DNA from 3 places in the Janthinobacterium sp. GW821-FHT03A03 genome. Region 1 is predicted to be linked to each of the others. Evidence: predicted binding sites of a transcription regulator. Region 1 holds the regulator's gene; each other region holds the start of a gene.
The links. Region 1 encodes FNR, which switches genes on or off when oxygen is low (the NO sensors DNR and NnrR bind a similar motif). Its sites were predicted from a motif close to TTGATNNNNATCAA; they were not measured.

Region 1 (10,103 bases):
CCAGCTGGTCGACAATTTCCGTATCATCGAGCGCGAGCATGCCCGCTACCTGCGCCAGCTGGGCAGCCAGGCGGAGGGCATCGCCGACGATCTTTTACTCATACGGAGAATGGCCATGAAAACCACGGCACGCAATCAATTCCTCGGCAAAGTTGCTGAAATGAAACAAGGCGCCGTCAACGACGAAGTCACGCTGGAATTACCGGGCGGACAGCATATCGTGGCCATCGTCACGCAGGGCAGCAGCGACAGCCTGGGCCTGGCGCCGGGCGCGGAAGCATTTGCGCTGATCAAGGCCTCGTCCATCATCCTCGTCGCTGACAGCGCGGGCGCGCGCTTTTCGGCGCGCAACCAATTGACCGGCACCGTCACGCGCGTGCAGACGGGCGCCGTGAACACGGAAGTGGTGCTGGACTTGCCGCGCGGCGGCACCATCGCCGCCATCATCACGAACCAGAGCAGCACCGACCTGGGCATCGCCATCGGCAGCAGCGTGACGGCGATTTTCAAGGCGTCCAGCGTGATCCTGGGCGTGCCGGCGTAAGCGGCGATGCTGACCAGGTTCCGGGGGCAGACCCGGCAGGTCTGACCCCAGTTTTACGTTGCAGGCTTAATCCTTCAGCCTGGACAACCAATCCGCCGCGGCCGCCAGCGCCTGCTCCAGCTCCTGCGCCGTGCGTGCCAGCAGCGCCGGCACCTCGTCCAGGCGGCCGCCGTCGATGGCTTCCTCGGTGGCGAAGGCGGCGCGGATCAGGCGCTTCGTGCCCAGGGTGCCGACGGAGCCGCGCACGCTGTGCAGGATGCGCGCCACGTCGCTGTGGCGGCCCGCCTGCAGGGCCGTTTCGGCGTCGCGCAGGGGCGTCATGCCCTTGTTCAGCGCGTCTTCCACCATGCGCCGCAGCACGCCGCGCCCCTTGGCGTCGCGCCCCATCACGCGCATCAAAGGGGCCATGGAAAACACTTCTTCATCGGCGACGCGCGCCGGCCCGGCCGTCTGCACTGGCGGGCGCTTCGGCAGGTGGCGCGCGATGACGGCCATCATCTCTTCCACCACCACGGGCTTGGCGATGAAGTCGCTGATGCCGGCCGTCATGCAGCGCTCGCGCTCGGACGCCAGCACGCCGGCCGTCATGGCGATCACGGGCAGGGTCAGGCGCAGTTCCGTGCGGATGATGTGGGTGGCGCTGAAGCCGTCCATGACGGGCATCTGCATGTCCATCAGCACGATGTCGTAGCGCAGCGCTTCCGTGCGCAGCCGTTCCACGGCCTGCAAGCCGTCGCCGACCACGTCCAGGGTGGCGCCCATGTGTTCGAGGATGCCGCGCGCCACGGCCTGGTTCAAATGATTGTCTTCCACCAGCAGGAAATGCACGCCGGCCAGTTGCGTGCCCAGCGGCTGGTGCAGGATGTGCTGTTCGCCGCCGTCGTGCTTGGCGATCAGCGCCTGGTGCAGGGCGTCGAACAGGCTCGATCCCGTGATCGGCTTCATCAGCACGACGTCGGCCTCGGCCGCGCTGGAGATTTCCTCGAGGTGGTTGCGGGCGAAGGCGTTGACCATCACGACGATGGGCTGGCGCTGGCCGGCGGCCGCCTGGCGGATGGCCTTGGCCGTGGCCAGGCCGTCCATCACGGGCATGTGCCAGTCGGCCAGCACCACGTCGTAGGGCTGCTGCTGCGCCAGGCGCTCGCGGTACAGCTCGATGGCGGCAAAGCCGGAATCGACCTCGTCGGCGTTCCAGCCCCAGGCCTCGATCAGCTTGACGATCAGTTCGCGCGTGGTGCGGTTATCGTCGGCCACCAGCAGGCGCAGCTGGCCCAGGGCCGGCGTGCGCCGCGTTTCGGCCGGCTGCGCCAGCAGCTCGAACGGCACGCTGAACCAGAAGCGGCTGCCCTTGCCTTCGCTGCTGGCGACGGCGATGTCGCCGCCCATCATGTGGATCAGCTGCTTGCTGATGGCCAGGCCCAGCCCCGTGCCGCCGAAGCGCCGCGTGATGCTCTGGTCGCCCTGCGAAAACGCGGCAAACAATTGCTGTTGCTGCAACTCCGTCATGCCGATGCCCGTATCGCGCACTTCGAAGCGCAGCCAGGCGCGGCCTTGCTGGCTGTCGGCCAGGCTGACGGCCACCACCACTTCGCCGCTCTCAGTAAACTTGATGGCGTTGCCGGCCAGGTTGACGAGAATCTGCTGCAGGCGCTGGGCGTCGCCCATGAGGCGCCGCGGCACGTCCGCTTCGACGGCGATGGCCAGCTCCAGTTCCTTTTCGCCCGCATTCATCGTCATCGTCGTGGCCAGCGTGTTCATGACCTCGTCGAGGTCGAATTCGACGGGCGACAGCTCCATGCGGCGCGCCTCGATCTTCGAATAGTCGAGCACATCGTTCAGGATGCCCAGCAGCGACTGGCCCGCCACGCGCACCATGGTCAGGTATTTGCGCTGTTCCGTATCGAGCTTGGTATTGCCTAACAGATACACCATGCCCAGCACGGCATTGAGGGGCGTGCGGATTTCATGGCTCATGTTGGCCACGAAATCGCTCTTCGCGCGGTTGGCCGCCTCGGCCCGGTCACGCTCCTGTTCCAGCTCGGCCGCGCGCGCTTCGAGCTCCTGCTGCAGCCGGTCGCGTTCGCTCATCAGGCTGTTGAACGCTTCCGTCAGCTCGCCGATCTCGTCGCGCTGCTGCACGGGAACGGGGGTGAAGCGGCTGCCGCTGGTGCGCAGGGCCTGCAGGGTGTCGCGCAGGCGCACCAGGGGCGAGAGCAGGCGCACGGTGACCCAGCCCAGCACCGACGCGGCCAGCAGCGAGGCGAGGATGCTCCACAGCACCAGCCGGTACAGCACGCCGTCGAACGGCTCGAAGGCGTCGTCGAGGGGCAGCGAGGCGGCCAGCAGCCAGTTCACGGATTTCAGGCGCTTGAAGCTGTTGACGGCCGTGATGCCGCGGCTGTTGGTGCTGACCATGCTGCCTTCGCCGTCGTCCTTCAGCAGCTGCGTGGTGGTCAGGTTGGCGTTCGGCTTGCGCGGCTGCAGCAAGCGGCTGGTGTCGGGGTGCAGCACGTAGCGCGGCACGGCGCCGCGCGTGAGGATGAAGTAATAGCCGCTCTTGCCGATCTTTTCCGTGCGCAAACGCCCCAGCAGGTTATCCTTGTACAGGCGCAATACGCCGATCACCACGCCGGCCACCTGGCCGTCGGCGGCCAGCACGGGCGCCACCATCTGCACGATGGGCATGCCGCTGGACTTGCCCAGCATCGGTTCGGTGATCATGGGCTGGCGCGTGCGCAGCACGGTCTGGAAGTACTCGCGCTCGGCCACGTTGATGCCGGCGCGCCCCGCCACTTCCGGCATGTCGGCCACGACGGCGCCGTGCGCGTTGAGCACCAGCACGTCGTCGAACAGCACCAGCATCGAGCGGCGCGAATAGTACTGGCGCAACTGGGCGGGCTGCGCGATCAGTTCCGGCGGCTGCTGCCTGGCCGTCAGGGTGACGATTTGCAGCAGCATGGCCAGCTTGTCATCGAGCTCGGCGGCGGTGCGGGTGATCAGCGATGACTGCTGGCTCAGCAGAACTCGGGTGAAGTCGTCGCGCATGTGCTGCACCTGGATCATGGTGACCAGCGCGATCATGGCGATCGAGGTCAGGCTGGTTGCCAGCGCGACTTTTGCTTTGATGCCGAGAGGCTTCATGATTTCCTTTTTCGGTACCGGGCGCTACAGGCGGCAGATAATGCCGTTAGGAATTTTCCTATCAATACATCAACTTGGCAAGCGGCGCCGCGCAAATGGCCCGCCCCGCACGGGCTTTTGACGATGTTGCCATATAATTAAAGTCCGAACGTCGTTTATTCAGCGAAATTACGGTGAAATTGGCACACGGCAACCGTGTATGCAGTAAACTTGTTATTGCATTTTCTAAAAGGTACCGACATGACTGAAGCGCTACTCTCTCCAACCTTGCCCACCGTGAACGTGGAAGCGTTGCGTGCGCGATGCTCGACCTGCAGCATGCATCAATTGTGCCTGCCGATGGGCCTCGACGTGGGCGACATGGACAGGCTGGACCAGATCATCGGCCGCCGCCGCAAGATCGCGCGCGGCGCCTCGCTGTTCCGCATCGGCGACTCGTTCCAGAACCTGTACGCGATCCGCCTGGGCCACTTCAAGACCTACCAGATCAATCCGGGCGGCGAAGAGCAGGTGACGGGTTTCCAGATGGCGGGCGAACTGCTGGGCATGGACGCCATCAGCGCCGACCGCCACCACTGTAATGCGGTGGCGCTGGAAGACAGCGAAGTATGTGAAATCCCGTTTTCCAGCCTGGAACAATTGCTGGGCAATATGCCGACCCTGCTGCGCCATTTCCACCGCATGATGAGCCAGGAAATCACGCGCGAGCAAAGCGTTATGTTGCTTTTAGGTAACATGCAGGCGACGCAGCGCTTTGCCGCCTTCATCGTCAACCTGGCGTCGCGCTATGAAGCGCGCGGCTATTCGAGCAGCAAATTCCAGCTGCGCATGTCGCGCGAGGAAATCGGCAACTACCTGGGACTGACCATCGAAAGCGTCAGCCGTTTATTGTCGAAATTCAAGAAGGAAGGCTGGCTGCGCGTGTCGAACCGCGAGATTGAAATCCTGCAGCCAGCGAAATTGAAGGCCATTACGGCCGGTACGGACGTCTGCAAATAACCGCACCGTCAAAACCGACTGCGCGTCGCGCTTTGCGGCCTGCGATGCTCGCTGTGCTATAGCACAGCTGTGCTTCTCAGCCACAAATCACTGCCGCTCGCTACGGTTTTCCCGCCACTGTACGTTATAGTTCCTCATCGGCGTGCAGCGCGATGCTGCGCTGCAGCGGCCAGGTCCAGATGCCGGACAGGCGCCATTCGCGCTTGTCGTTTTCCACCAGCACCTGCCAGCGGCTGCGTTCGAGCATCGGCAGCGCCACCGAGAAATTGCCGGCCGCATCGGGCTGCACCAGCAGCTTGATATCCTTTTCCGGCAGGGTCGCATGCGCCAGGTGCAGCAGCAAAGGCTTCTGGTACGCCTTGCCGAAGCTGTGCACGGAGCCGCTCAGGCGCGCTGCAGCGACGTCATACGCCAGGGTCGTATCCATCGCCAGGTCGCTGGCGATCGTGTCGCGCTTCAAATCCTGGTTGATGGCCTTGCCCTGCTTGTAATAATCGCCCACCACCAGCGCATCGGGTTGCGTAAACGCAATATAGCCCATGAAGCTGCCGACGACCACGGACAGGCCGGGACCGATCATCAGCAGCCATGGCCAGCGGTGCTTGTACCACGGGGCAACGGGGGCTTGCAGTTTCAGACTGTCGGACATTGTGTTCTCCTTGGGGCCAGACCCTGTGGGCCTGCCCCCGGCTTTTGCTTCCGGGTTGAGCATAAAATCAACCCAACGCATGATTGATGATACTCCTGCGGCGAAAATACCGGGGGCGGACCCGGAGGGCCCGACCCCGCATCACCGTTACCGCGGCACGATGAAGACCGCGCTTTCACGCACATGCAGCGACGGGTCGTCCAGCGATTGCAATTCGATTGCAATCTTGTTCGAGCCCTTTTCGCCCACGCCGTGCGGCACGCGCAGGCGGATCGGCCAGCCCAGCGTTTCCGTCGGCTGCAAGGTCACTTCTTCGCGCGTCAGCAAGGTCAGGCCCGGCAAGCCCGATGCGCTGATCTTGAAATGCTGGCTTTGCTCCGAGGTGTTCATGATCTGCAGGCGGTAGACGTTTTCGATCATGCCGTCTTCCACTTCGCGTCCCATCGAACCGCGGTCGCGGATCACGTCCATTTTCAGGGGCGTGCGCAGGGCCAGCGACGTACACACGGCGATGATGATCAGGGCCAGGATGGAGGTGTAGATCAGCACGCGCGGGCGCATGGCGCGCTGGCGTATCTGCTTCGAATCGAAGTTGTTTTCCATCGCATGGTCGGTACTGTAGCGTACCAGTCCCCGCGGCCGGTCGACCTTGTCCATCACGCTGTTGCAGGCATCGACGCAGGCGGCGCAGCCGATGCACTCATACTGCAGGCCGTTGCGGATATCGATACCGGTCGGACACACCTGCACGCACAGGGTGCAATCGATGCAGTCGCCCAGCTTGTCGTTGTTGCCGGCCTTCTTGCTCAGCGCGCCGCGTGGTTCGCCCCGCTTGGCATCGTAGGTGATGATCAGCGTGTCCTGGTCGAACATGGCGCTCTGGAAACGCGCGTAGGGGCACATGTATTTGCACACCTGCTCGCGCAGCCAGCCCGCGTTGCCGTAGGTTGCCAGGCTGTAGAACAAGACCCAGAACCATTCCCAGGGACCAAAGTTGAGGGTCTGCACGGAATGCGCGAGTTCCTTGATCGGCGTGAAGTAGCCGACAAAGGTAAAGCCCGTCCACAGGGCGATGGCGCCCCACACCAGGTGCTTGGCCGTCTTCTTGGCCGTCTTGCGCAGCGACGGGCCCTGCTTGTCGAGGGCCATGCGCGCGCTGCGCGTGCCTTCGATGCGGCGTTCGACCCACAGGAAGATTTCCGTGTACACCGTTTGCGGGCAGGAAAACCCGCACCACACCCGCCCCGCAATGGCCGTGACGAGGAACAGCAGATAGGCACAGATGATCAGCAGGGCCGCCAGATAGATGAAATCCTGGGGCCACAGCACGACGCCGAAAATGTAGAACTTGCGCGTGGTCAAATCGAACAGCAGGGCTTGCCTGCCATTCCAGGTCAACCACGGCAAGCCGTAGAACGCGAGCTGGGTAAGCCACACGCACACCCATCGCCAGGTAGCGTAGCGTCCTTTGGCCTCGCGAGGGTAGATTTGCTCGCGGGCCGCATACATCTTGATGACTTGAGGTTCCATTACATCATTTCACGGGCGTCTGGGGATTCGACAAGCTCCAGACATAGGCTGACAGCACGTGCACTTTTGATTCCCCAAGGAAATCGCTGAATGCCGGCATGGTGTTGTTGCGCCCCTTGCGGATGGTTTCCATGATGGTATCGGCGCTGCCGCCGTACAGCCAGACCTTGTCCGTCAGGTTAGGCGCGCCCAGCATCGGGTTGCCCTTCGCATCGGCGCCGTGACAGGCCATGCAGGCGCCGAACTTGCCCTTGCCCAGCACGGATTTGACGGGGTCCGAGGTGGAGCCGGACAGGCTCAGCACGTAGTGGGCCACGTTCTCGATATCCTTCTCGGAACCGAGCGCGGCGCCCATCGGCGGCATCTGGCCATTGCGGCCGTGCAGGATGGTGGTCTTGATGGTGGCAGGATCACCGCCATACAGCCAGTCCTTGTCCGTCAGGTTGGGGAAGCCCTTGTTGCCGCGCGCATCCGAACCGTGGCATTGCGCGCAGTAGGTCAGGAACAGACGCTGGCCGATGGCTTGCGCCTGCGGATCGGCGGCCACCGTCTTCAGGTCCTGGCTCAGGTACTTGTTGAACAGGGGACCGTAGTCGGCTTCCGCCTTCTTCAGCTCTTCCTCGTACTGGCCCGTGGATTTCCAGCCCAGACTGCCCGCATAGTTGCCCAGGCCCGGGTACAGGAACAGGTAGGCCAGCGCGAAGACGATGGTGATGTAGAACAACCACATCCACCAGCGCGGCATCGGCGTATTGAGTTCCTTCAAGTCCTCGTCCCAGACGTGGCCCGTGGTGCCGTCGGCGGGGGCGCCGGCGGCCACTTTCACTTTCGACTGCGAGTACAGCAGCACGCCGCAGCCGATGATGCCCAGCAGGGACAGCACGATGACATAGATATTCCAGAAGCCATTGGTAAAGTCAGCCATGGTTGCGCTCCTTCGCCAGGTTCATCTCGGCCTCGGCCGGATAGTCGAGCGCCTCGTCGGCGAACGGCAGGCGTGCCGCCGCGTCGAAGTCGCCATTGCTGCGGCTGAAAGTCCACCACAGGATGCCCACGAACGTCATAAAGGAAACCACCGTCATGACGCTGCTGGCGCTGTCAAACAGGTTCTCGATTGCCATGCTAATTCCTTGTTTTGATTAATGTACCGAGGCCTTGCAGATAGGCGACCAGGGCGTCCTCTTCCGTCTTGTCCTGCAGCTGTGCCGGGCCGGCGGCGATTTCTTCATCGCTGTACGGCTGGCCCAGGCGCTTCAGGGCGCGCATCTTCGGCATGATGTCGTCGGGCACCAGCTTGGTCTTCGCCAGCCAGGGGTAGGCCGGCATGTTCGACTCGGGCACCACGTCGCGCGGGTTGTTCAAGTGCGTGCGGTGCCATTCGTCGCTGTAGCGGGCGCCCACGCGGGCCAGGTCCGGCCCCGTGCGCTTGGAACCCCACTGGAACGGACGGTCATACACGAACTCGCCGGCGACCGAATAGTGGCCATAGCGTTCCGTTTCCGCGCGCAGCGGACGCACCATCTGCGAGTGGCAGTTGTAGCAGCCTTCGCGCACGTAGATGTCGCGGCCCGCCAGGCGCAGCGGCGAATACGGCTTCAGGCCGGCGACCGGCTCCGTCGTGCTCTTCTGGAAGAACAGGGGGACGATCTCGACGGCGCCGCCGATGCTGATCACCACCGTGACCAGGGCGATCAGCAGCCAGGGGTTTCTCTCAATCCATGCATGTGAAAATTTCATTTGCTTTTGCTCCTATCAGGCGTGCGCCGCGTTCAGTTCCGGAATGCGGGCGACGGGGAGTTTGCTGCCGCGCAAGGTCATCCAGGTGTTGTAGCCCATGATGCACATACCCGACAGGTACAGCAGGCCACCGGCCACGCGCACCACGTAGTACGGATACGTTGCTTTCACGCTCTCGACAAAGGTGTAGGTCAGGGTGCCGTCCGGATTGACCGCGCGCCACATCAGGCCCTGCATCACGCCGGCGATCCACATGGCGGCGATGTACAGCACGATGCCGATGGTGGCCACCCAGAAGTGCACGTCGACCAGGCGCGTGCTGTGCATCTGCGTGCGGCCCGCCAGGCGCGGCAGCAGGTAGTAGATCGAACCCATGGTGATGAAGCCGACCCAGCCCAGGGCGCCCGCATGCACGTGGGCAACGGTCCAGTCGGTGTAGTGCGACAGCGAGTTGATGGTCTTGATCGACATCATCGGACCTTCGAAGGTGGCGATGCCGTAGAACGACAGCGAAACGATCATGAATTTCAGGATCGGGTCGGTGCGCAGCTTGTGCCAGGCGCCCGACAGGGTCATGATGCCGTTGATCATGCCGCCCCAGCTTGGTGCCAGCAGGACCAGCGAGAAGACCATGCCGATCGATTGCGTCCAGTCAGGCAATGCCGTGTAGTGCAGGTGATGCGGGCCGGCCCACATGTAGGTGAAGATCAGCGCCCAGAAGTGGACGATGGACAGGCGGTACGAGTACACGGGGCGCTCGGCCTGTTTCGGGATGAAGTAGTAGACCATGCCCAGGTAGCCGGCGGTCAGGATGAAGCCCACCGCGTTATGGCCGTACCACCACTGGATCATGGCGTCCTGCACGCCCGCATAGGCGGAATACGACTTGGTGAACGAGGCTGGCATGACGGCGCCATTGACCACGTGCAGAATCGTCACGGCCAGGATGTAGGCGCCGAAGAACCAGTTGGCCACGTAGATGTGCTTGACCTTGCGCTTGATCAAGGTGCCGAAGAACACGATGGCGTAGGCGATCCAGACGACGGCGATGAGGATGGCGATAGGCCATTCCAGTTCGGCGTATTCCTTGCCGCGGGTCAGGCCCATGGGCAGGCTGACGACCGCGCACAGGATCACGGCTTGCCAGCCCCAGAACGTGAAGGCGGCCAGTTTGTCGGAAAACAGGCGCACCTGGCAGGTGCGTTGCACGACGTAGTACGAGGTGGCGAACAGGCCGCAGATGCCGAAGGCGAAAATCACCGCATTCGTGTGCAGCGGACGCAGACGTCCGTATGTCAGCCATGGTATGTCGAGGTTCAGGGCAGGCCAGGCCAGCTGCGCGGCGATGATAACGCCAACCAGCATGCCGATGATGCCCCATACCACAGTAGCGACCGCGAATTGCTTCACGATCTTGTAGTTATAGTTCAGCGATTGATCCACAAAGACTCTCCCTGGAATTACTATTTATGATGGTGGCCAGAGAGTAAGTGTTTGACCGCG
Region 2 (10,103 bases), on a different contig from region 1:
GTGCAGATGAGCGACGGTACGCAGCCCGTTGGCCGCGGTATCGGTCCGGCGCTCGAAGCGCTCGACGTGCTGGCCGTGTTGCAGAATCACGGCGGCGCGCCGGATGACTTGCGCCAGCGGGCCCTGGCGCTGGCCGCAGGCTTGCTGGAGCTGGCCGGCAAGGCGTCCCAGGGCGCCGGCCTGGCCATGGCCGCCGCGGCCCTGGACAGTGGCGCCGCCTGGCGCAAATTCCAGGCCATCTGCGCCGCCCAGGGCGGGATGCGCGAGCCGCCGCGCGCCGCCTTTACGCAGCCATTGTGTGCATTGCACGCTGGCACGGTCCTGGCCATCGACAACCGCCTGCTGGCCCGGACGGCCAAGCTGGCCGGCGCGCCCAAGACGCCGGCGGCAGGCATGGTGTTTCATGCGCCGCTGGGGACGGTGGTGGCGGTGGGGCAACCGCTGTTCACCTTGCATGCGGGTTCCCCCGGCGAACTCGCGTATGCGCTCGCCTATGCACAGGCCCAGGATAATCTCGTCACGATCGGCGACGCCGCGATAGGCGCCGGCCTGGCCGGCGCGGAATAAGGCTGCCGCCGGCGCTCAGGCGGCGCGAAAGACCAGTACCGGCACGGGGCTGTGCACGAGGACCTTGTGTGTTTCGCTTCCCAGTAGCACGCCTTTCAAGCCGAATTTGCCGTGCGTCGCCATGGCGATCAGGTCGCAGCCGTTTGCCTGGGCGGCCTCGAGTATTTTTTCATTCGGGGAATCGGCGCGCGTCAGGAAGGTGGCGCATTCGACGCCGGCTTCGCGTGCCTGCCGCAGGACGACATCGAGCACTTTCTTGCCGTTCTCCATGCTTTCTTCCAGATAAGTTGCGCGGGTCGCCTCCAGCATCTCCGTATCATGGCTGAGGACGTGAAATTCCGGCACCACGTGCAGCGCGGTAATGCGCGCGCCGCACGAATGCGCCAGCGCGATGGCTGACAGCAGCGCAGTCCGCGAGGCGGGCGACCCGTCCGTTGGAACCAGTATGTGCTTGAACATGGTGCTCTCCTCGAACTTGTTGTGGAGCGTACAGTGTGCCGTTGATACCGCAGAGAAACCATGATCCAGATCATTGTGACGACAGCAAATGGATGCCAGGCATCGCCGCCCAGGCCGGGTGGTGCCCGGCATGCCCGCTTGCGATGCGCACGGCTCCTGCCGATCAGCGATGTTGCCTTGATGTAAATTGATGCGGCCGGGCAGGCGAAGCCGGCGATAGCGGACGCAGGTGGTGCAGGCACGGCGCGGATTGCTGTTCCGCGTCAGCACGCGGGACCAGCAGGGCCAGGGCCGCGCGCTGCCGCCGCTAAGTAACCCCCAATAAATGATTGTGATTTCTGACTTCCATAACCGGCGCTCTGCGGCGTTGCCCGCTGCTAACAGTGCTCGCACTGCGGCGCAGCGGGCGTCTTGCATGGCATTTGCTTCTGTTCGTCATAAATTCACAATAATTTCCTGAGGATTACTTAGCGGTCCGGCGCACTGGCTGCCGCAAGCGCCTGCTGCAGCCCTTGGGCCTGGTCATTGCTGACGCGATCGGCCAGCACGTCGCCGACGGCCAGCGTGCGGTGGTAATAGGCGTCGGTCAATTGCTCGTCGTAGCGGATATCGTCCACGCTGACAGCCACCGCATCGGCGAAAAGGCCTTTCGTGCCGGACCAGGCGATGACGTCCCCCTTGCCAACGGTTCCGCGTGCCACTTTTTTCCAGTTGCGGACCGTCAGTCCCGCATCGGCACTGACGGAAAAGCTGCTGCGCTGCTGGAACTGCCGCATGGCCTTGTCGTTGAGCAATACGAAGACGAATGGGCCAGCTTCGACGCCGGCCTGCAGCCCGATGCCCAGTGCTCCCAGCTTGAAAAATGCGGGAGCGCTCCAGCTGCCGTCGCCCCGCTTGCCCAGCAGCACTCCGGTGCCGCCGCTGGCGCCGATGGCCAGCGCCGCACGGCGGTAGGCGGGCAGAATGAAGACGCCCTTCGACCAGCGCAGCGCTTCCGTCATCAGCGGATCCTTCGCCAGCACGGCCACAGCCGTGCGCGCGGTGTCGACATGCTGATTTGCCGTCGCCTGCAACTGCACTCTGGCCATCTCCTGGTCGGACGCAAGGCCATCCTTAGGCTGGGACAGGGCTTGCGCTGGCGCGCAAGCGAGCAGCGCGCCGCACAGCAGGCTGCCAAGCGGTTTCATGTAGGCAATCATGGCCATACTCCTGTTTAAATGGGGGCAACGGCCTTTCACACTACAGTCAGGCAGGCATCGCTTGCCATGATCTGCATCAATACCGGGCCCGAATAATGGTGCGCAGCCGCTCAGTCGCCGGTGATGGCTGTCGTCCGGCCAGGAGGCGCATGCGTGCCGATTAGCGTCGTTCTTGATATCGATCATTTTCCAGGCAGACAAGCGGGAGTTGGCCCTTTATAGTGAGCTTGGGTATCCGGTTGCCGCAGCCCGGTTCTTCCCTGCGGCATCGATTTTTGTTCAGGAGGCAGGAGATGGCACAGCATATGATGCATTTTGATCCGCTCAGCGACATCGCAAGATTCGACCCCATGCGCAGCATGGACGATTTTTTGAAGGACATGGGCTTCAAGGATGCGCTCAAGGACTTTGGCCGACCGTCGCCGATCCGGCTCGACGTCACGGAAAGCGAGCAAGCCTACCAGATCAAGGCTGAGTTGCCTGGCTTTAAGGTGGACGATATTTCGGTGGACATCGATGGCAACCGCGTCTCCATCTCGGCCGAATCCAGGCAGGAACACGAAGAGACGAACGGTCAGAAAGTCGTGCGCCGCGAGCGCCATGCGGGACAGTATTTCCGCAGTTTCTCGCTGGCACAGGACATCGACGCCGACAAGGCCGTGGCCAGGTACCGTGACGGCGTGCTCGACATGGAGCTGCCCAAGCTGCTCGGCGGCAGTGCAAAGCGCCTGCAGATCAGTTAGGGGAAGCATGGCGGGCCGTTTCAGGCAACGGAGGGGAAGTGAAGAAAAATGCACTCACAAGCGAGCCTTTGCCATTGATGGGGCCGGGTACCTTCGAACTCGATGCCGACATCAGTGCCCTGGGCATGGCCCTCATCGAAGTATTGAAGCTGCGCCAGTCGCAGCGCGAATTTGGCGAGCGCGAGCTGTCCTGGTACCGGCTGTCGCGCCTGCTGTGGGCCGCCGATGGCTGCAACCGCCCCGGCACGGGCCATCGAACGGCGCCCTCCGTCTGCAATGCGCAGGAAATCGACATCTACGTCGCCATGTCCAGCGGCCTGTACCTGTATGACCCGCTGGCACCGTCATTGCGCCAACTGAGCGCCGTGGATATCCGCGCCGTGACGGGGAAGCAGGATTTCGTGGCGACGGCGCCCGTCAACCTGCTGTACGTCGCCAATTTGTCGCGCATGCCGCCCGAGGAGCAGGCCAGGCAGTTGCTGTTTGCCGCCCTCGATGCCGGCCACATCAGCCAGAACGTGTACCTGTTTTGCGCCGCCGAGGGCCTGGCGGTGGTGTCGCGTGGCTGGTTCGACCAGCGGGAGCTGGCCGCAGCCATGGGCCTGGCGGATGGGCACCATGTGATGCTGGCGCAATCGCTGGGCTATCCGCTGGCGGCCGCCGCGCCATCGCCTTATTCCTGAGCAGCGGGATGGCAGGGGCTGCGCCGGCAGGGTGCGATCCCCGCTCCCCAGGTGCGCCAGGAGCGCCGCCTTACTGGGAGGGAGCGCTTCTCTGCCACTGCCTGTAGCCGTCGTAGACGGATGAGTAGCTACTTTCCACCATAGATTTTTGCATGTCCAGCAGGATGGCGAAGAGATTGGAGCGGTAATCATCGTTCAAGGTGCATAGCGCTTTCAAGCTGCCCGGATCGAATTCATACAGATTGGCACCGCCCTTGTCTTGTACCCGCTGCAGCAGCGCGTTCATGTTTGCCTGCGACAGGTCCTGCAGGTAATGCAGGGTCAGGCGCGCAGCATCGGCGCTACTGTCGAGCGCATGCCGGGCCACCGCATTGTAGCGGTCGAGCAAGGTACTGCTGCCGGAAGTGAGCAGGTTGGCAAATTTGAGGTGAATGTCGGGCATGTTGGCTCTCCGGTGTTGGCGTGGCGCGGCACGCAGGTTCTGCTGCAGGAAACGCAGCCACCAGGTCAGTGTAGCGGCCGGCATCCGCGGCGGAAGCCGGGGAATTGATATGTATCAAGCGCAGCAATAATCGGCAAGGCATGGTGACTTACCCTGTTTCAGCTGACTTCAAACAATTCGGTGTGGCCGAAACCCAGTTCATAGTTCAGCAAGGAAATGACGCTTGGGCGGATGCGCAGGAAGACGAGGCCCGGCCACGGCGCGGCCGTGCCGGCCCCCATGATGTCGCGCATCTGGGGAAAGCGAAACAGCATCAGGTCGGCCACCTGCTCGGTTTCGTCGGCGTTGTCGACCAGGGCAGCCGTGCCCGCCATGGACAGGCCGCGGATATGCTGCCAGTCCTGGTACGCGGGCGTAATGGCCAGCGAGACCTTGTCGTGCTGGCGGATATTGTGCGCTTTCTGGCTGTTCAGCCCGATGCAGGAATACAGCGTCAGGCCGTCGTGCACGTAACTGACCACCGTCGTCTGCGGATAGCCATCCGGACGCACGGTGGCCAGGGCCATGTCCTGCGTGGCAGCGAGTACGTCGAAAATGAACTGGCGGTGGGATGAGTCCAGCGGCATCATGGTGGCTCCTTGACGCAATGCACGGTGGGCGCGCTGCGCCCGGACTTCGATAGTAGGAAATTGCGCCGTGCCTGGCAATGCGCCAGATCATGTGCAGGCGATGTTGCTGCTGCAGCTAGGTCGCGGATGCCGGCGCTGTCGTGGCGCGGGCATGGATATTGCCCGGCAGATAAGGTTATCTGGCGGCGCGGCAGTGGGCGGGAGGCAGCGCCGCCATGCTGCCCTGACTTCGTCGAGGTACGGCAGCGGGATGAGGCGCAGTTTGCGTCCCGTCCATGCGCGCGGACAATTCAGCTGCCCACCTGAAGCTGGTTCGTGACGGCGGTAATGCCCGGCGCCATCCAGGCCGCGCGCTCGACCTCGTCGCGTTCGCTCCAGGAACGCACCTTGCCACTGAGGATGACCGCGTCGCCATCCGCCTCGACCTTGATGCCGCTGGCCTCGATCAGGGCGCTGCGCTTCAGCGCCGCCTGGATGCGCGCCTTGATATCGGCCGGGATGGCCTTGTGGCTGATCGCGATGGCGTTCTCGATGCCGCGTATGCCATGCATGTGACGCAGTGCCAGTTGGGCGTGCTCGCGCTGGTAGTTCCAGTCGACCGTGCCTTCCAGCCTGACATGGCCGTGCTCGACGATGACCTTGATCGTTTTCGACGATACGGGCAGCTGCAGCGCGATGGCGGCAATGGCGTCGTGGGCAATTTCCGCGTCCAGCCGCGAGTGGGGGCGCACCTCGATGTCATTGGCCACGCCCAGCACGCCGGCGAGGCGTTGCGCGTCGCGCTCCGCGTGCAGCTTGTGGCTGTAGGCGTGCACGAAGCCCGATAGCGCGACGACGCGGTCGTTGACCGAGACGCCAATATGGCTGGGATCGATGCTCACATCCCACAGCAATTCCTGTTCGACTTGCGTCTTGATGTCGTTGTCGGTGATCATGAACGTGCTCCCAGTCGGACAAGAAAGCGCCTGCGGCCTGCGCCGCGGCGTCGGCGGCGCCCCTCAGTGGCCCAGCAATACTGGCAGGCGCGACTGGCTCAGCAGGCTGTGCGTGGTGCCGCCGAGCACCCATTCCTGGAAGCGGCTGCGGCCGAATGCCCCTGCCACGATCAGGTCCGCGCCGCTGTCCTGGGCCAGGCGGCACAGCGCCGTACCGCATTCTTCGCTCGTTTCGCTGCGGCTCACTTCCGCGCGCACGCCATGGCGCGCCAGGTAGGTGGCCAGGTCCGCGCCCGGCTCCTGTCCATGCTGCCCGTAATGCTGGCGCGGGTTCAGCACGATGATCTGCACGCGCTGCGCCCGCACCAGCAGCGGCAGCGCGCCAGCGACCGCGCGGCTGGCCTCGGCAGTGGCGTTCCAGCCGATGACGACGGAGCGGCCGGGGATGGTCACGGGGCCATCGCCATCGGGGATGACGAGCAAGGGGCGGGCGCTGTGCAGGGCGAGATAGGCGGGCAGGCGGGTCGACCAGATCAGCGACCGGTCGCTCAGGTCGCTCTGGCCCGTGATGACCAGATCGCAGTACAGCGACTGCAGTATCAGCGCATCGGCCGCGCTGCTGTCCTGAAAGCGGGTTTCATACGAGGCGACGCCCAGCTGGCGGCAACGCTCGTCGAAGCGCGCCAGCTGCTCCCGCGCCGCTTCCCGCAAGGGTTCGTAGTCGATCGGCGGGGGCGGCGCCAGCGTGACCGCCCCGTAGACCAGGTAATCGAGTTGCGGCCCGCCGCTGGCGACGGTTCCTATCAGATGGGAATCAGCTTCGCTGGCGAGCGCCGCTGCCACTTGCAGGCGCCGTTCGAAGCCGGAAAACTGGTCGGCATACATCAGGATGGTCTTGTACATGTTGGACTCCGTTAAAAATTCACGATACCTGTTTCCGGCGCGCCTGTAAGGAGGGCCAGCTGATCCAGGTCAAGCCGGCCCGCAATTCTCAGCTCAGGGAACTGGCGCAGGGCAAGCATTGATCCAGATCATATTTTCTGGCGCTGTGGCCATGCTAGGATCACTGCCGGGCCGGCGATGCACGGCAAGAAGATGCTGTGCGCGCGGCATCCGGCCTGCGGAGGAAAGCATGTTGAACGATGCCGAAGTAAGGCGGAATGTGGAGCATGAACTGAGCTGTGTTGCCCGGCTAGGGCCACCTGCCATCGTGGTGTCCGTGCGTCATGGCGTCGTCACCTTGTCGGGGCTGGCGCCCGATTTCGTCGGCAAGATACAGGCCGGGCGATGCGCCGGGGAAGTGGCCGGGGTGGCTGGCGTGCTCAACAAGATCGAAGTGGTGCCCGGGGGACAGGAGCGCTCGGATGCGGACCTTGCGCGCGCGGCGCTGGCGATCGTCAAGGCGCAATTGCCCAGCTCCGCCGATGCCGTTACGGTGGCGGCGCAAGACGGCGTGCTGCGGCTGGAAGGGATGCTGGGCTGGAACTATCAGCGCAAGCGGGCCGAGGAGGCGGTGTATGGCTTGCGCGGGGTGCGCGGCGTCGAGAACCGCATTGCCCTGGCGCCGGCAGGCCCTGCCGGTGAAATGCGCTGGAAAAGGCGGCTGCCTCCCCATGCCCTTGGCGGCGTCCAGGCGCTCGGGCAGAACGGGGCCGCGCAGCCGGGGGCGTCGCCGCTGCTTGACCAGGGGCCGATGCCTGCGCCGCAAGGCGGGCACCGGTGGCCTGCCGCCGAGCAAGGCAGCGGGAAGCACGAGGTCGGGCGGCAGACCAGGCTATTGCACCGCCTGGCAAATCGCCTCGACAGCGCCGATGCGCGGGTGCGGCTCATCGTCACCGATATTTCGCGCATCCTGCTGGTGGGCGACCTGGCCTACAAGTTCAAGACGGCCCTGCAGCGCGACGTGCTCGATTACAGCACCCTGTCGGCACGGCGGTATGCGTGCGAGGAGGAACTGCGCCTGAATCGACGCCTGGCGCCCGAGTTGTACCTGGGCCTGGCGAGCATCACCGGCACGCGGGCATGTCCGTCCATCGATGGCGACGGGCCGGTACTCGAGTATGCCGTGCGCATGCGCCGCTTTGACCAGTCCGCCCTGTGGCAGGCGCGCTTGAATGCCGGCCTGCTTGGCGCGGATGAGGTCAGCGCCCTGGCGCTGTTGCTGGCGGATTTTCATGCCGGCGCCGCGCGGGCGGCACCCCAGTCGCCCTGGGGCAATGCCGCATTGATCGTCGCCCGCACCCACGAGGACGTGGCCGGCATCGGCGCCGTGCTCGACGACGCGCGCCAGCGTGCCATGCTCGACGAGATTGCGGCCTGGCTGACACGGCAGGAGCAAGCCCTGGCGCCGGTATTGACAAAGCGCAAGGCTGATGGCTGGGTGCGCGAATGCCATGGCGATTTGCATTGTGGCAACATCCTGACCGTGGCCGGACAGGTGCGCGTATTCGACGGCATTGAATTCAACGCCGCATTGCGCTGGATCGACGTGGCGCAGGACCTGGCCTTTGCCTGGATGGACCTGCAATGCCAGGGGCGGCGCGGCCTGGCCGCCCGCTTGCTGAACGATTATCTGGAGCGTTGCGGCGATTATGGCAGCCTGGCGCTGCTGCCTTATTACCGGGTACAGCGGGCGCTGGTGCGTTGCAAGGTGTTCCTGCTGCGCTCCCTGGGAGGCAGCCGCGGACGCTCTTCGGCATTGCTGCATGCGCAGCGCTATCTGGCCTTCGCCCATGCGTGCATCGCCCCCGCCGCGCCGGCGCTGCTGATCGCCTTCGGACTGGCCGGCAGCGGCAAGTCATGGCTGTGCAACGCGCTGGTCGAGCCGCTGGAGGCGGTGCGGCTGCGCTCGGATGTCGAGCGCAAGCGCCTGTTTTGCGCCCCTGCCGCCAGCGGCGCCGCTGCCTTGCCAGCGCAGGGAATGTATGACCGGGCCGCCAATGGCGCGACGTACCGGCGCCTGGCGCGGCTCGCCCGGCAAGGGCTGGCGGCCGGTTTCGTGATGGTGGTCGATGCCACCTTCCTGGAGCGCCGCCGGCGCCTGGCCTTTCGCGCGCTGGCGCGCCGCAGCCAGGTGCCGTTCCTGCTGCTGCACGTCGATGCGCCGCTGCCCGTGCTTGCGGCGCGCCTGGCTGCGCGGGCGCGCGCCGGCACCGACCCTTCCGATGCGGACATGGCCGTTCTCGCTGGCCAGATGGAGCGCTGCGCCGGGCAAGGCTTGCGTCCCGGCGAAACGGCTGACGTCATTGAGATCGCCAATGGCGCCGATTTCGGCGCCGAGGCGCTGGCGTTGCTGGTGGAACAGGTGCGCCAGGCCTTGCAGCGGTGCGCCACAGCATGCGAGCCGCATCGAAACACGACGTGACCTGCCTCCTCTGGAGCCGTGCTGCTTGCTGCGGCGCTGATGGATGCGGCCATCAATATTGGCATTGTGAAAACTACATGCCGTCAATCTTGCTGCCAAGCGATAGTCATGTCACGGGCACCTTCGCAGGGAAGCGGATCGACTGCCGCCGAGGCAGTTGTTCGCCTTTGCCGTGCCGGGCATGGCGGCGCTGGCGCTCTGCTGCCTGGTACCCTTGCTGGCGCTGGCATGGTGCGAGCTGCTCAAGCGCTATGCGCCGCCTGCCGACGGCGCGGCCGCATGATGACGCGGCGCCGCTGCCAGGCCAGCGCCGCGACGCCCATGCCGAAGAGCGCGATGGTTGCGGGCTCCTCCACCTGCAGTATCAGCACGGGAATCTCGTCCAGCGCGACGGGAATGCGGTTGCCGGCCGCATCGCCCAGCAGGATATCGTCGGCGAACAGAAAGGTATTGGCCGGCACCGGGCCGCCGGGCATCCGCGCCTGGAACGCCAGCGTGGCGAGGCGGAAGCCATCGCCTTGCAGCTGGCCCAGCGTCAGTGCGTCGAGCAGCGACACCTCGTCCAGATGCAGCAGGCCGGGCGTGCCGTGGCCGGCGAACGCCAGCGCCTGGGCGCCGCCGGCCGTCTGGCCCAGCGCCGTGCCCCAGCCCGATGGCGCGCCGGGCAGATAGAACAGCAGGTCGGGGTCGTAGTACAGGTCCAAATGGAAAGCGCCCAGTTCCGTGCTCAGTCCTGCGGATTGCAGGCCGGCAATGTTCAGGTCCACCAGCACCGTGCCGCCCGGGGCGATCTGGTAGCCGCCGCGCGGCACCAGGGTCATCTGCAGCGCCTGCGCCAGCGGCGAACAGCCCAGGCAGGCGAGCCAGAGCAGTGCCGCAAGAAATAGCTTATTCATGATCACCTCTCCCGCAATATGAGCAAGCCGGCCGCACACGGCCGGCGTGAAAGATTGGCGTACCGGCATCGGCTTACTTGCCGCACAGCGCACGGGTGCAACTGGCGACCAGCTTGCGCACGTCGAGCACGGTGATGCGTCCATCATGGTCGAGGTCGCGTGGGTCGTTCGACGCCGATGCCACGG
Region 3 (10,103 bases), on a different contig from region 1:
TGCGTGGCTCCTGTATTTGTTTCCATTAGGACACAGTATGAGCCCGGATGCGCTCGTTAGGCACGGGATAAACTCTCCGCTTCGTGTAGTAATTTCAAGGCATTCAATGTAGGGGAACACCTGCACGCTTCAGAAACGCATCAGGAATTTGTAGCCGGCAGCGCCCGGGCCCGCCCAAACCTGACCCTGAGGGCGCCATCGCAGCGGGCTTTGCGGCCTACCTTGTTGCACATTCCTTCAGGGCATGCGCTTGGGCAGCAGCACGGCGGCGCCGTCAAAGCGCCCGGCGCGCAAGTCCGCCAGCGCCTCGTTCGCTTGCAGCAGCGGATAGACCGATGGCGCCGTCTTGAGATTGAAACGCTCCGCGAGCGCCATGAAGGCCAAGCCGTCGGCGCGGGTCAGGTTGGCTACCGAGCGCACGCTGCGTTCTCCCCACAGCAGGCAATAGGGCATGGCGGGCAAGTCGCTCATGTGGATGCCGGCGCAGACCACCGTGGCCCCTTTGGCGCAGGCGGCCAGTGCCAGGGGCACCAAAGCGCCATCCGGCGCGAACAGAATGGCCGCGTCCAGCGCTACCGGGGCCGGCCCCGTCGACGCCCCCGCCCATGTGGCCCCCAGCGAGCGGGCGAAATGTTGCGTGCGCAAGTCGCCGTCACGCGTGAATGCGTAGACCTCGCGCCCTTGGGCTACCGCCAGTTGCGCCACGATATGTCCGGCAGCACCGAAGCCGTAGATGCCGAGCCTGCGCGCCGCGCCCGTCATGGCATAGGCGCGGTAGCCGATGAGTCCTGCACACAGCAGCGGGGCTGCGTGCGCGTCGTCATGGCCAGCGGGCAGCGGCAGGCAGTAGCGGGCGTCGGCCAATGTGTACTCGGCATAGCCGCCATCGCGGTCGTAGCCGGTAAAGCGCGCGGCATCGCACAGATTTTCCCGGCCAGAACAACAATACGCGCAGGCGCCGCAACTGCCGGCCAGCCAGGGCACGCCCACGCGGCAACCGATCTGCAGATTGCTTACCTGGGCGCCGATGGCAACCACCGTGCCGACAATTTCATGTCCAGGCACGACCGGCATGCGGTGCGCCGGCAGTTCGCCATCGAGCTGGTGCAGATCGGTGCGGCATACGCCGCAGGCCAGCACCCGCAGGAGCACGTCCTGTGCCGTTGGTACCGGCACAGGACGTTCCAGTGCATGCAGTCGCGCGCCAGGCCCGCCGTGTTCCAGAACCATTGCCCGCATGGCAGCTCCCTCCGTCAATGTCAGGCATTGCGGAACTATTTCGGCATTGCCGAAGCGTCGCTCAGCGCTTGCTGCAAGGGCGCGGCGCGGGCATCGTCGATGTCTCCTGTTGCAAAATCCTTGGGCGACAAGGTGCGTCCGTAAAAGGCATCCGTCAAATGCTGGTTGAAGCGGATGTCGCTCAGTCCCACGGCCACGACATCGCCGAACAGGCCTTTTGTTGCGCTCCAGGCCACGACGTCGCCTATGCCCACCGTGCCTTGCGCCATTTTCCGCCAGTTGACCACGGTCAACCCCGCTGCGGCGTTGAGGGAAAAGTTGTTTTTCTTCATGACCGCGTTGACGGCCTTGTCATTGTTCAAGACCATCACGACAGGGCCGCCTTCGGCGCCGGCCTGCAAACCCAGCGTCAAGCCGCCCAGGTTGTAGAAGGCTGGTCCGCTCCAGCTGCCATCGGGACGCCTGACAAGCAACAGCCCGCCGCCCCCTTGAGCGCCTATCCCCAGCGCCGCGCGGCCGTACGAGGGAATGATCAACATGCCTTTGGCTTGTTGCAGCAACGGCTGCATGCGCGCATCGGCCTGCAGTGCGTGCACCACTGGAATGGCGGCTTCCACGCGCTTGTTGGCGCTTTCCATCGACTTGGCGGCAAGATCGGGTGCGCTGCTCTGGAGGCTGTCGCTTTGCGCCATGGCTGGCCCCGACGCCAGCAGCATGAAGCAGCAGGCAGCGGCGGCCTGGCGACAGCGATTTTCGATAGACATGGCTATTCCTTCCGTAAGGGTACTGGTTTATGCTCGCGATGCGACCGTGCCTCATGCTAGCGCCGCTTGCCCGCCATTGACCATGATCTACATCACTGTTCCCGCTCGTGCCAGGCAGCGGCAGTGCCACTTGACGCATTGGCAGTGCTGCGACAGTATGGCTGCACAAAGAGGAGCCAGCATGCCGACGCCACCGGTCACCAGCATCAAGCCAGACGCCACCGAGCCCATGGTGCAGTCATTGATCTCGTTTCTCGAGCACGAGGTCCAGCCGATGATCGTGCTCGACGCCAACTACACCATCCTGGCCGCGAATGCCGCCTACCGGCGCCAATTTGGCACCATCGGCCAGCCGGTGACCGGCCACAAGTGCTACCGCATTTCGCATCACTACGATGCCCCGTGCGACCAGGCCGGTGAACATTGCCCCATGAAGAAAGCGCAGGAACTGCGCGGGCCTGACCGCGTGCTGCACATTCACCATACGCCGCGCGGCCCCGAACATGTCGCCATCGAACTGCGCCCGATCTTCGATGCCGGCGGCAGCATTACCGCCTATGTCGAGCGGCTGGACGTGGTGCGCAGCGCTTCGGCCAGGCCGAGCGGGGAAGGACTCGTTGGGCGTTCCGCCCCATTTAACCGGGTGCTGGCGGCATTGCAGCGGGTAGCGCCCTCGATGCTGCCCGTGCTGCTGCTGGGCGAGTCAGGCACGGGCAAGGAACTGTTTGCGCGTGCCGTGCACGAAAACAGCGCGCGGGCCGCGGGACCGTTCGTCGTGGTCGATTGCTCCGGGCTGACCGAAACGCTGTTTGAAAGCGAATTGTTCGGACATGAAAAGGGCGCCTTCACGGGCGCGACCTCGCGCAAGCCGGGACTGGTCGATACGGCGCAAGGCGGTACCTTGTTTCTCGACGAAATAGGCGACGTGCCCCTGTCCATGCAAGTCAAGCTGCTGCGCCTGATCGAGTCGGGGACCTACCGGCGCGTAGGCAGCGTCGAGACCCGGCACGCCAATTTCCGCCTCGTCGCCGCGACCCACAAGCCGCTGGAAAACATGATGGCGCGGGGCGAGTTCCGGCAGGATCTGTATTACCGCATCAGTGCTTTCCCCATCGTCTTGCCGCCGCTGCGCGAGCGGCCCGACGACATCGCATTGCTGGTGCAGTCATTCCTGCGCCGCGCGGGCGCGGGCCAGCGCACGCTGACGATAGGCGCCGAAGCCATGGCGCAGCTGCAGCGGCGCCCGTGGCCGGGCAACATCCGCGAACTGCGCAACGTGCTGGAAAGGGCCAGCCTGTTCGCCGATGACGGCGTGATCCGCGTCGAGCAAGTGCTGGCGGCGCCGGTGGAGCAGGGTGCCGCGCCATGCATGCCCGCGCGCGGTACCGGCGCCCCGTTGGCCGAGCTGCATGCCACCTTCGGCGGCACGCGCAAGGCGCTGGCGGCGCAACTGGGCATCAGCGAGCGCACCTTGTACCGCCGCCTGAAATCGCTGGGCATCGCCTAGCAGTCGCTTGGCCGGCGGCACTGCCAGGCTGCCGGCGTGGCAGTGCCGCCGGCTGACTGGCAGCGCGTTGGCGCCTGCCGCAGCGCCCCCAAGTCCCTGTTTTATAGCCACTCTTCATCTGATGTAACGCTGGCATGAAATATGCGTGGATAAAGCATGACGCGTGCCGGGAGCCTGGACGCGCGTCTCCCTGTTGTCATCGCAACGATTCACCATTGAGGAGCAAGACCATGAACGCGAACGTCGGCAATATCGATCGTGCCATCCGGATACTGCTGGGGCTGGGCCTGATTGCCGCCGCCCTGGCCGGTGCCATCGGCGCCTGGGGCTGGCTGGGCGTCATTCCCCTGGCGACGGGCATTTTCCGCTTCTGTCCCGCATATTTGCCGTTTGGCATCCGTACCTGTGCGGTGAAAAAATGAAACAGGGAAGGGCGGCGCAAACATGAGCATGCAATCTGGCGGCTACCGCGCATTGACGCAGTCGGTATCGCAACAACTGGCGGCCCTGCGCACGGATATGCCCGATGTCATGAAAGGCTTCGGCGATCTGGCGCGCGCGGCAACGCGTGACGGTGCGCTGGACAAGAAAACCAAGGAGTTCATTGCGCTGGCCCTGGGCATCGCGGCCCATTGCGATGCCTGCATAGGCTTTCATGTCCAGGCCCTGGTCAAGCTCGGTGCCACCCGGGCGGAATTCGAAGAGACCCTGGGCATGGCCATCTACATGGGCGGCGGGCCGTCGGCCATGTACTGCGCCTATGCGCTGGCGGCATTCGAGGAATTCTCCGCTGCTGCGTGAACCGGATGCTGGCGCGCACCGCCTGTGCCGTGCTGCCGCAATGTGTCAATTTAGTCTCACAGGATTTGATCTATGTCATGGAGAGCCAGTGACCTGACTGCTTGCTGTCGCGTACATTGGTGACTGGCCGTCCCGCTTGCCGCAATGGGCGTGTCGACCGTCGCTGCCGCAGCATTGGCCGGATTGCCGCCATGGGAGTAACTTCATGCAACGAACCGCACTCGTCACTGGTGGCACCCGAGGCCTGGGCAAAGCCATCTCCCTCGCATTGCAGGCGGGCGGCCACCGTGTCGCCGCCGTGTACCACTGCAATGCGGATGCTGCCAGCGCATTTTCCGAGGAAACAGCGATTCCCGTATTCCGCTGGGATGTCAGCGATTTCGACGCCTGCCGCGACGGCATTGCCGCTGTGGAACAGCAGCTGGGCCCCATCGACATCCTGGTCAACAATGCCGGCATCACCAGCGATGCGCTATTGCACCGCATGGGGCCGGATCAGTGGTGGCAGGTCATCAATACCAATCTTGGCTCGATGTTCAATATGTGCCGCCATGTCATGCAAGGCATGCGGGCGCGCGAGTTCGGCCGCATCGTCAATATCAGCTCCGTCAATGGCGAGAAGGGCCAGCTTGGGCAGGCCAACTACGCCGCCGCCAAGGCCGGCATTCTCGGCTTTAGCAGGGCGCTGGCGCTGGAGGGGGCGCGCAAGCAGATCACGGTGAACGCGGTGGCCCCCGGCTATTGTGATACCGACATGGTCGCCGAGGTTGCCGCCGATGTCTTGCAAGAAATCATCTCCGGCATCCCCGTTGGCCGGCTCGGCACGCCTGCGGACATCGCGCGCCTGGTGGCGTTCCTGGCCGACGACGCCAGCGGCTTCATCACGGGGGCAACCTTTGATGTCAATGGCGGCCAGTACATGGGCTAGCGGCAGGCGCCGCGGCGTCCCCGCGTTGCGCCGGGAGTGGCTTGCATGATCACGCTGACGGTCAACGGCCGGTCCGTCGCGGTCCAGGAAGGCGCGACCTGCCTCGATGCCGCCAGGGAGGCCGGCGTGCATGTTCCCACGCTTTGCTATTATCCGCGGCTGCCCACCCATGCCGTGTGCCGCATGTGCCTCGTGCATGTGGCCGGCCAGCCGCGCCCGCTGCCGGCCTGCATCACGCCGGCAAGGGCGGGCGACGTTGTCGAGACGGGATCGAGCGATCTGCTGGCCTTTCGTGCAATGGATGCGCAATGGCTGCTGGCGCGCCATCCGGACGACTGCCCGCGCTGCGAAGTCAATGGGTCTTGCCGCTTGCAAAGCCTGGTCAGCGAAAACCAATGGCTGGCGCGCTGGGAAAAGTCGCCGCGCGGCTCGGTGGCGCATCCGGAGCACCGCCTGATCGACCATACCTCGCCGAGTATCTGGCGCGACTTGTCCAAGTGCATCGAATGCGGGCTGTGCGTGGAAGCGTGCGGCGCGTCGGGGCAGCAGCAATACGTGATCGGCTTCGCCGAACGCGGCTCGGGGCGCTTGCCTGTCACGGTGTTCGACCATACGCTCGCGAATACCCAATGTATTTCCTGCGGTCAATGTACGCTGGTCTGTCCCGTTGGCGCGCTTGTCGAGACGCCGCACTGGCACGCGGTGCTGCAGGTACTGGATGCGCACGAGCGCGTCTGCGTGGTGCAAGTGGCGCCGGCCACGCGCGTGGCGATCAGCGAAGCGTTCGGCATGGAGGCCGGCACGGTCAGTACGGGAAAAATGATCAATGCCTTGCGGCAACTTGGTTTCGACTATGTGTTCGACACCAATTTCGGTGCCGACCTGACGGTCATGGAAGAGGCGAGCGAGTTGCTGGACCGCATCAATGGGCGGGAAGCAAGCACGCCGCCATTGCCCCTGCTGACGTCCTGCTGTCCGGGATGGGTGAACTGGGTGGAAATCAACCGGCCCGACCTGCTGCCGCACCTGAGCACGACCCGGTCGCCGCAGCAAATGCATGGCGCGCTGACGAAGCGCAGCGCCTTTGCGCGCGGGCTTGGCCCCGCCTTTGCCGAGGGCAGGGCGGAGCCCTGCGTGGTCAGCGTCATGCCCTGCACGGCCAAGAAGGACGAGGCGGCCAGGCCCGGCCTGTCCGGCGACGTCGACCATGTCCTGACGACGCGGGAGCTGGCCCGCATGATCAAGTCGCGCGGCATCGCCTTCCCTGCGCTGGCCGATGATGGCGCATTCGATGATCCCCTGGGGGAAAGCACGGGCGCGGCGCAGATCTTCGCCGCGTCGGGGGGCGTGATGGAGGCCATGTTGCGCAGCGCCGTTCATTTCCTCGGCAGGCCGGACGCGCCGGCGCTGGAATGGCAGCCCCTGCGCGGTATCGGGCCGGGGATCAAGACCGCGCAGATCGCCGGCTTGGGCACGGTCGCCATCTGCAATGGCATCGCTGCGGCGCAGCAGCTGCTGCAGACGCCGGACTGGCGCGAGCAATTCGTCGCCATCGAAGTCATGGCCTGCGCGGGGGGCTGCCTGGGCGGCGGTGGCGAACCCAAATCGCTGGATCCCCTGGTGCTGGACAAGCGCATGCGGGCGATCTACGAACTCGACAAGCATGCGGCGCGGCGCGGCGCGCATGAAAACCGGGCCGTGCAAACCTGGTATGCCGCTGAACTGCAGCAACCGCGTGCCGCCCAGGCACGCGCGCTGCTGCACACGAGCTATGCCGCGCGCAATTCCACGCGCCTGCTGCTGATGCAATTTCTCGATTGCGTGGACCGGCGCGATGGCGCGCAGGCTGCGGCCCTGCTGCATCCCGATGCGTCGTGGTCGACGGCGTCGCTATTCGGCGACATGCACGGCGCCAGCGCGATCCAGGCGCTGATCGATACACAGTTGCCTGCACGCAAGTATGGTCCGGCGTTCGCGCGGCACCGGATGCTGTCGGCCGCCGATATGCACGACCTTGCCGTCATCACCCCGACGGGCGAGCTGTGCAGCTTCAGCGTGGAGGTGGACCGCAGCCAGTCCCCGATGGTCATCACCCGGCTGGTGCGCATCTTGCACCAGGCATAGGCTGTGTTGGCAGCAGGGCACGCGCCAGGGTAGCGGCCCCGTGTCGTGACATGCCTGGCTGCGCCGCGCCTGCCGGTCCAGGGATCCACGTGCCGTTTGATGTGCATCATTCATTTTCCTGTAGCAAATCAATATCATCAGTTCAAGCATCTATCCGGGTGCCGGCAATCAGGGAGGGAACATTACCATGGCTAACCATCTGACTCGATTCGATCCATTTTCCGACATCGCGCGCTTCGAATCCTTGAACGGCATCGAGGACTGGTTTCGCGATTTTCAGCTGCGGCCCGCCCTGCGCGACTGGAATATGGAGCCGCGCATCAAGATCGATGTGGCGGAAACGGATGTGGCGTATACCGTGAAGGCGGAGATTCCCGGCGTGAAAAAGGAGGACATCAAGGTGGACGTCGAGGGCGGTGTGGTCTCGATCACGGCCGAACTGAAACGCGAGAGCGAAGTGAAAACCGGCAAGTTACTGCGTACGGAGCGTACGTTTGGCGAACAGCGCCGCAGTTTTACGCTGGCGCATGATATCGACGATGCCAAGGTGGTCGCCAGTTATGCCGAAGGCGTGCTGACCCTCAGTTTGCCGAAAAAGAGCGGCAAGGCAAGCAAGCATATCCCCATCAGCTAGCGCCGTTGCGCGGCTGGCGCAGGGCTGTCCGGCGTGGATGCGAGCGCGCATGCCTGTGGCCTGCGTGGCTGCCGCTGGCCACCGGGCGCTGCGGATGACGCCAGGCCTGGCCTGCACCGCGTATCGCCACCGTGTCGCCGCATCAGCATACTGAGGGAAAAGGCGCGTCTATGTCTGCTACAGGGCGGTTTGCTCACTACCCGCGCGGGATTTTTTTCCGGCATTTTTCCCTGGCCACGCTGGCGACGGGATGTGTCGTGCTGGCATGCCTGGCCATCCTGATGATCCAGCTGTCGACGCTATGGCGCGCGCGTGAAGTGCGCCTGCACGATGCGCGCGACGCGGCTGCGAATGTCAGCCAGGCTGTCGCACAGCATGCCTACGATACGCTCAAGGAGGTCGATACGCTGTTGCTGGGACTGGTCGAGCGCGGCGCCTTGCCGGGAGCGTCAGGCTTCGACCCATCCCGCATGCAAGCGCTGTTGAGGAGCCGTGTCGCAGAACTTCCTCAATTGCAGGCCATCATTGTCTTTGCCGATGATGGCAGGCCATTGCTCAATTCCGGGACGACGATGCCAGTCAATCTCGACAACCCGGACAATGCATATCTTCATTATCATCGTTTGCATAATGACCTGCAGCCTTATCTGGGGACGGGCGCGGGGCGGTTGGCGCATAGCGAGTGGATCATGGCGGTGTCGCGCAGAATTAATCTTCCCGACGGGAGTTTCGGCGGCGTTGTGCTCGCCACTATCCGCCTCGACTATTTCAGGAAATTCTATGAAGACTTTTCCATAGGCGAGCAAGGTACGATTCTGATGACACATGATGATGCCAGGCTCGTCTTGAAAATTCCCTATGCTGGCGGGGGAGCGGAAGCGGCGGAAATGCCATTCAGGCTGTACAGTCGGGGCTTGGGCGGTAGAGCAATGATCATCAGCTATCGCAAGATCAGCGCATATCCGCTGCTGGTCTTGACGGTCTTGTCGCAGGATGAAGTCCTGCGTGGCTGGCGCAACGATGCCTACCTGCACCTTGCGGCGTTGAGCGCCTTGATCTTGCTCATCGGATTTTTTGGCCGCCGCTTGCTCAGCCAGCTGAACTCGCGCCTCATCATCGAGGAGCGGTTCAAGGCGTCGAGCGATGAATTGAAAGTATCGAACCAGCGCCTGACCAACCTCGCCCTGCACGATGGCTTGACGGGCCTGGCAAACCGACGGAGTTTCGACGAGGCATTGACTGTCGAGTTCAGCCGCGCCCAGCGGGCAGGAAATTCCCTGGGCCTGATGATGGTCGATGTGGATTTTTTCAAACAGTATAACGACATTTATGGCCATGTGGCTGGCGATGAATGCCTGAAGAAAATCGCCAGCGTGGTCGCCACGGGCATGCGCAGGGCGGGCGATATGGCCGCACGCTATGGCGGCGAGGAAATGGTGCTGCTCTTGCCGGGGGCGGATATCGACGGCGCCGTATCGCTTGCGGAAAGCCTCCGTCGCGGCATCGAGAACGCGGGCATTGCCCATACTGGCAGTCCCCTGTGCAAGGTAACGGTCAGCATCGGCGTGGCGGTGTTTCCCCTGATTAAAATGGAAATGCTAGCCACCACCCTGCTCAATGCCGCCGACCATGCCCTGTACAAGGCCAAGGCATCGGGCCGCAACAACGTCTGCACCTGCGATTCTCGCGAAAAGAAGTTCTCCCGCATAGATGCCGTGGAAATCAATGAAAACTGGTGCCAGGAGTACCTGGGGCAGGCCGGCATGGCAGCTTCGCAGGGCTGACGATGGCCGCCAGGCCGATGCGCACGGGGTGTCGGCGCCGGCTCGTCCGTCAGTGCGGAGCATGCATCCTCCATGCCGAGTATTTTTTGATAACTGTGTTGCCTGGAGGGCCAATGTTTATCCACCGCATTGATGTAGATCATTACTGGCGCGTGACCGGCCATGCTTGAAGCGATACAGTCAGTATCAGCAGGCAGCACATTTCGCCCTCGGCGGCAAGCGCGTGGGGCTATTCAGGTACTGCCATGCACACCGGGCAAACGCACGACGACAGGAGATCACCCATGCATGCAGATATCTGGATAGTTCGGAACGGCAGTGA

Region 2: the regulator FNR is predicted to act here: its motif matches at 2,292-2,305, upstream of AC07VI_RS08820 (lipid-binding SYLF domain-containing protein).
Region 3: the regulator FNR is predicted to act here: its motif matches at 2,080-2,093, upstream of AC07VI_RS08900 (lipid-binding SYLF domain-containing protein).

Annotation. Positions count from the first base shown of each region.
Region 1 is NZ_JBWKUZ010000014.1:62,558-72,660, forward strand. Features, by position in the region: gene AC07VI_RS21345 (TOBE domain-containing protein) at 1-544, shown strand, start outside; gene AC07VI_RS21350 (response regulator) at 611-3,685, opposite strand; gene fnr (fumarate/nitrate reduction transcriptional regulator Fnr) at 3,926-4,684, shown strand; gene AC07VI_RS21360 (FixH family protein) at 4,809-5,333, opposite strand; gene ccoG (cytochrome c oxidase accessory protein CcoG) at 5,481-6,863, opposite strand; gene ccoP (cytochrome-c oxidase, cbb3-type subunit III) at 6,868-7,788, opposite strand; gene AC07VI_RS21375 (cbb3-type cytochrome oxidase subunit 3) at 7,781-7,984, opposite strand; gene ccoO (cytochrome-c oxidase, cbb3-type subunit II) at 7,986-8,600, opposite strand; gene ccoN (cytochrome-c oxidase, cbb3-type subunit I) at 8,616-10,043, opposite strand.
Region 2 is NZ_JBWKUZ010000002.1:473,634-483,736, reverse strand. Features, by position in the region: gene AC07VI_RS08830 (thymidine phosphorylase family protein) at 1-567, shown strand, start outside; gene AC07VI_RS08825 (universal stress protein) at 583-1,443, opposite strand; gene AC07VI_RS08820 (lipid-binding SYLF domain-containing protein) at 1,494-2,225, opposite strand; gene AC07VI_RS08815 (Hsp20/alpha crystallin family protein) at 2,519-2,968, shown strand; gene AC07VI_RS08810 (SagB/ThcOx family dehydrogenase) at 3,007-3,651, shown strand; gene AC07VI_RS08805 (hypothetical protein) at 3,722-4,093, opposite strand; gene AC07VI_RS08800 (pyridoxamine 5'-phosphate oxidase family protein) at 4,252-4,722, opposite strand; gene AC07VI_RS08795 (BON domain-containing protein) at 5,013-5,657, opposite strand; gene AC07VI_RS08790 (universal stress protein) at 5,721-6,560, opposite strand; gene AC07VI_RS08785 (AAA family ATPase) at 6,790-9,021, shown strand; gene AC07VI_RS08780 (hypothetical protein) at 9,179-9,304, shown strand; gene AC07VI_RS08775 (PEP-CTERM sorting domain-containing protein) at 9,264-9,917, opposite strand; gene AC07VI_RS08770 (hypothetical protein) at 9,991-10,103, opposite strand, start outside.
Region 3 is NZ_JBWKUZ010000002.1:490,774-500,876, reverse strand. Features, by position in the region: gene AC07VI_RS08905 (zinc-dependent alcohol dehydrogenase family protein) at 238-1,239, opposite strand; gene AC07VI_RS08900 (lipid-binding SYLF domain-containing protein) at 1,275-2,003, opposite strand; gene AC07VI_RS08895 (sigma-54 interaction domain-containing protein) at 2,185-3,510, shown strand; gene AC07VI_RS08890 (YgaP family membrane protein) at 3,741-3,932, shown strand; gene AC07VI_RS08885 (carboxymuconolactone decarboxylase family protein) at 3,961-4,311, shown strand; gene phbB (acetoacetyl-CoA reductase) at 4,517-5,239, shown strand; gene AC07VI_RS08875 ([FeFe] hydrogenase, group A) at 5,285-7,363, shown strand; gene AC07VI_RS08870 (Hsp20/alpha crystallin family protein) at 7,551-7,997, shown strand; gene AC07VI_RS08865 (sensor domain-containing diguanylate cyclase) at 8,168-9,781, shown strand; gene AC07VI_RS08860 (hypothetical protein) at 10,066-10,103, shown strand, end outside.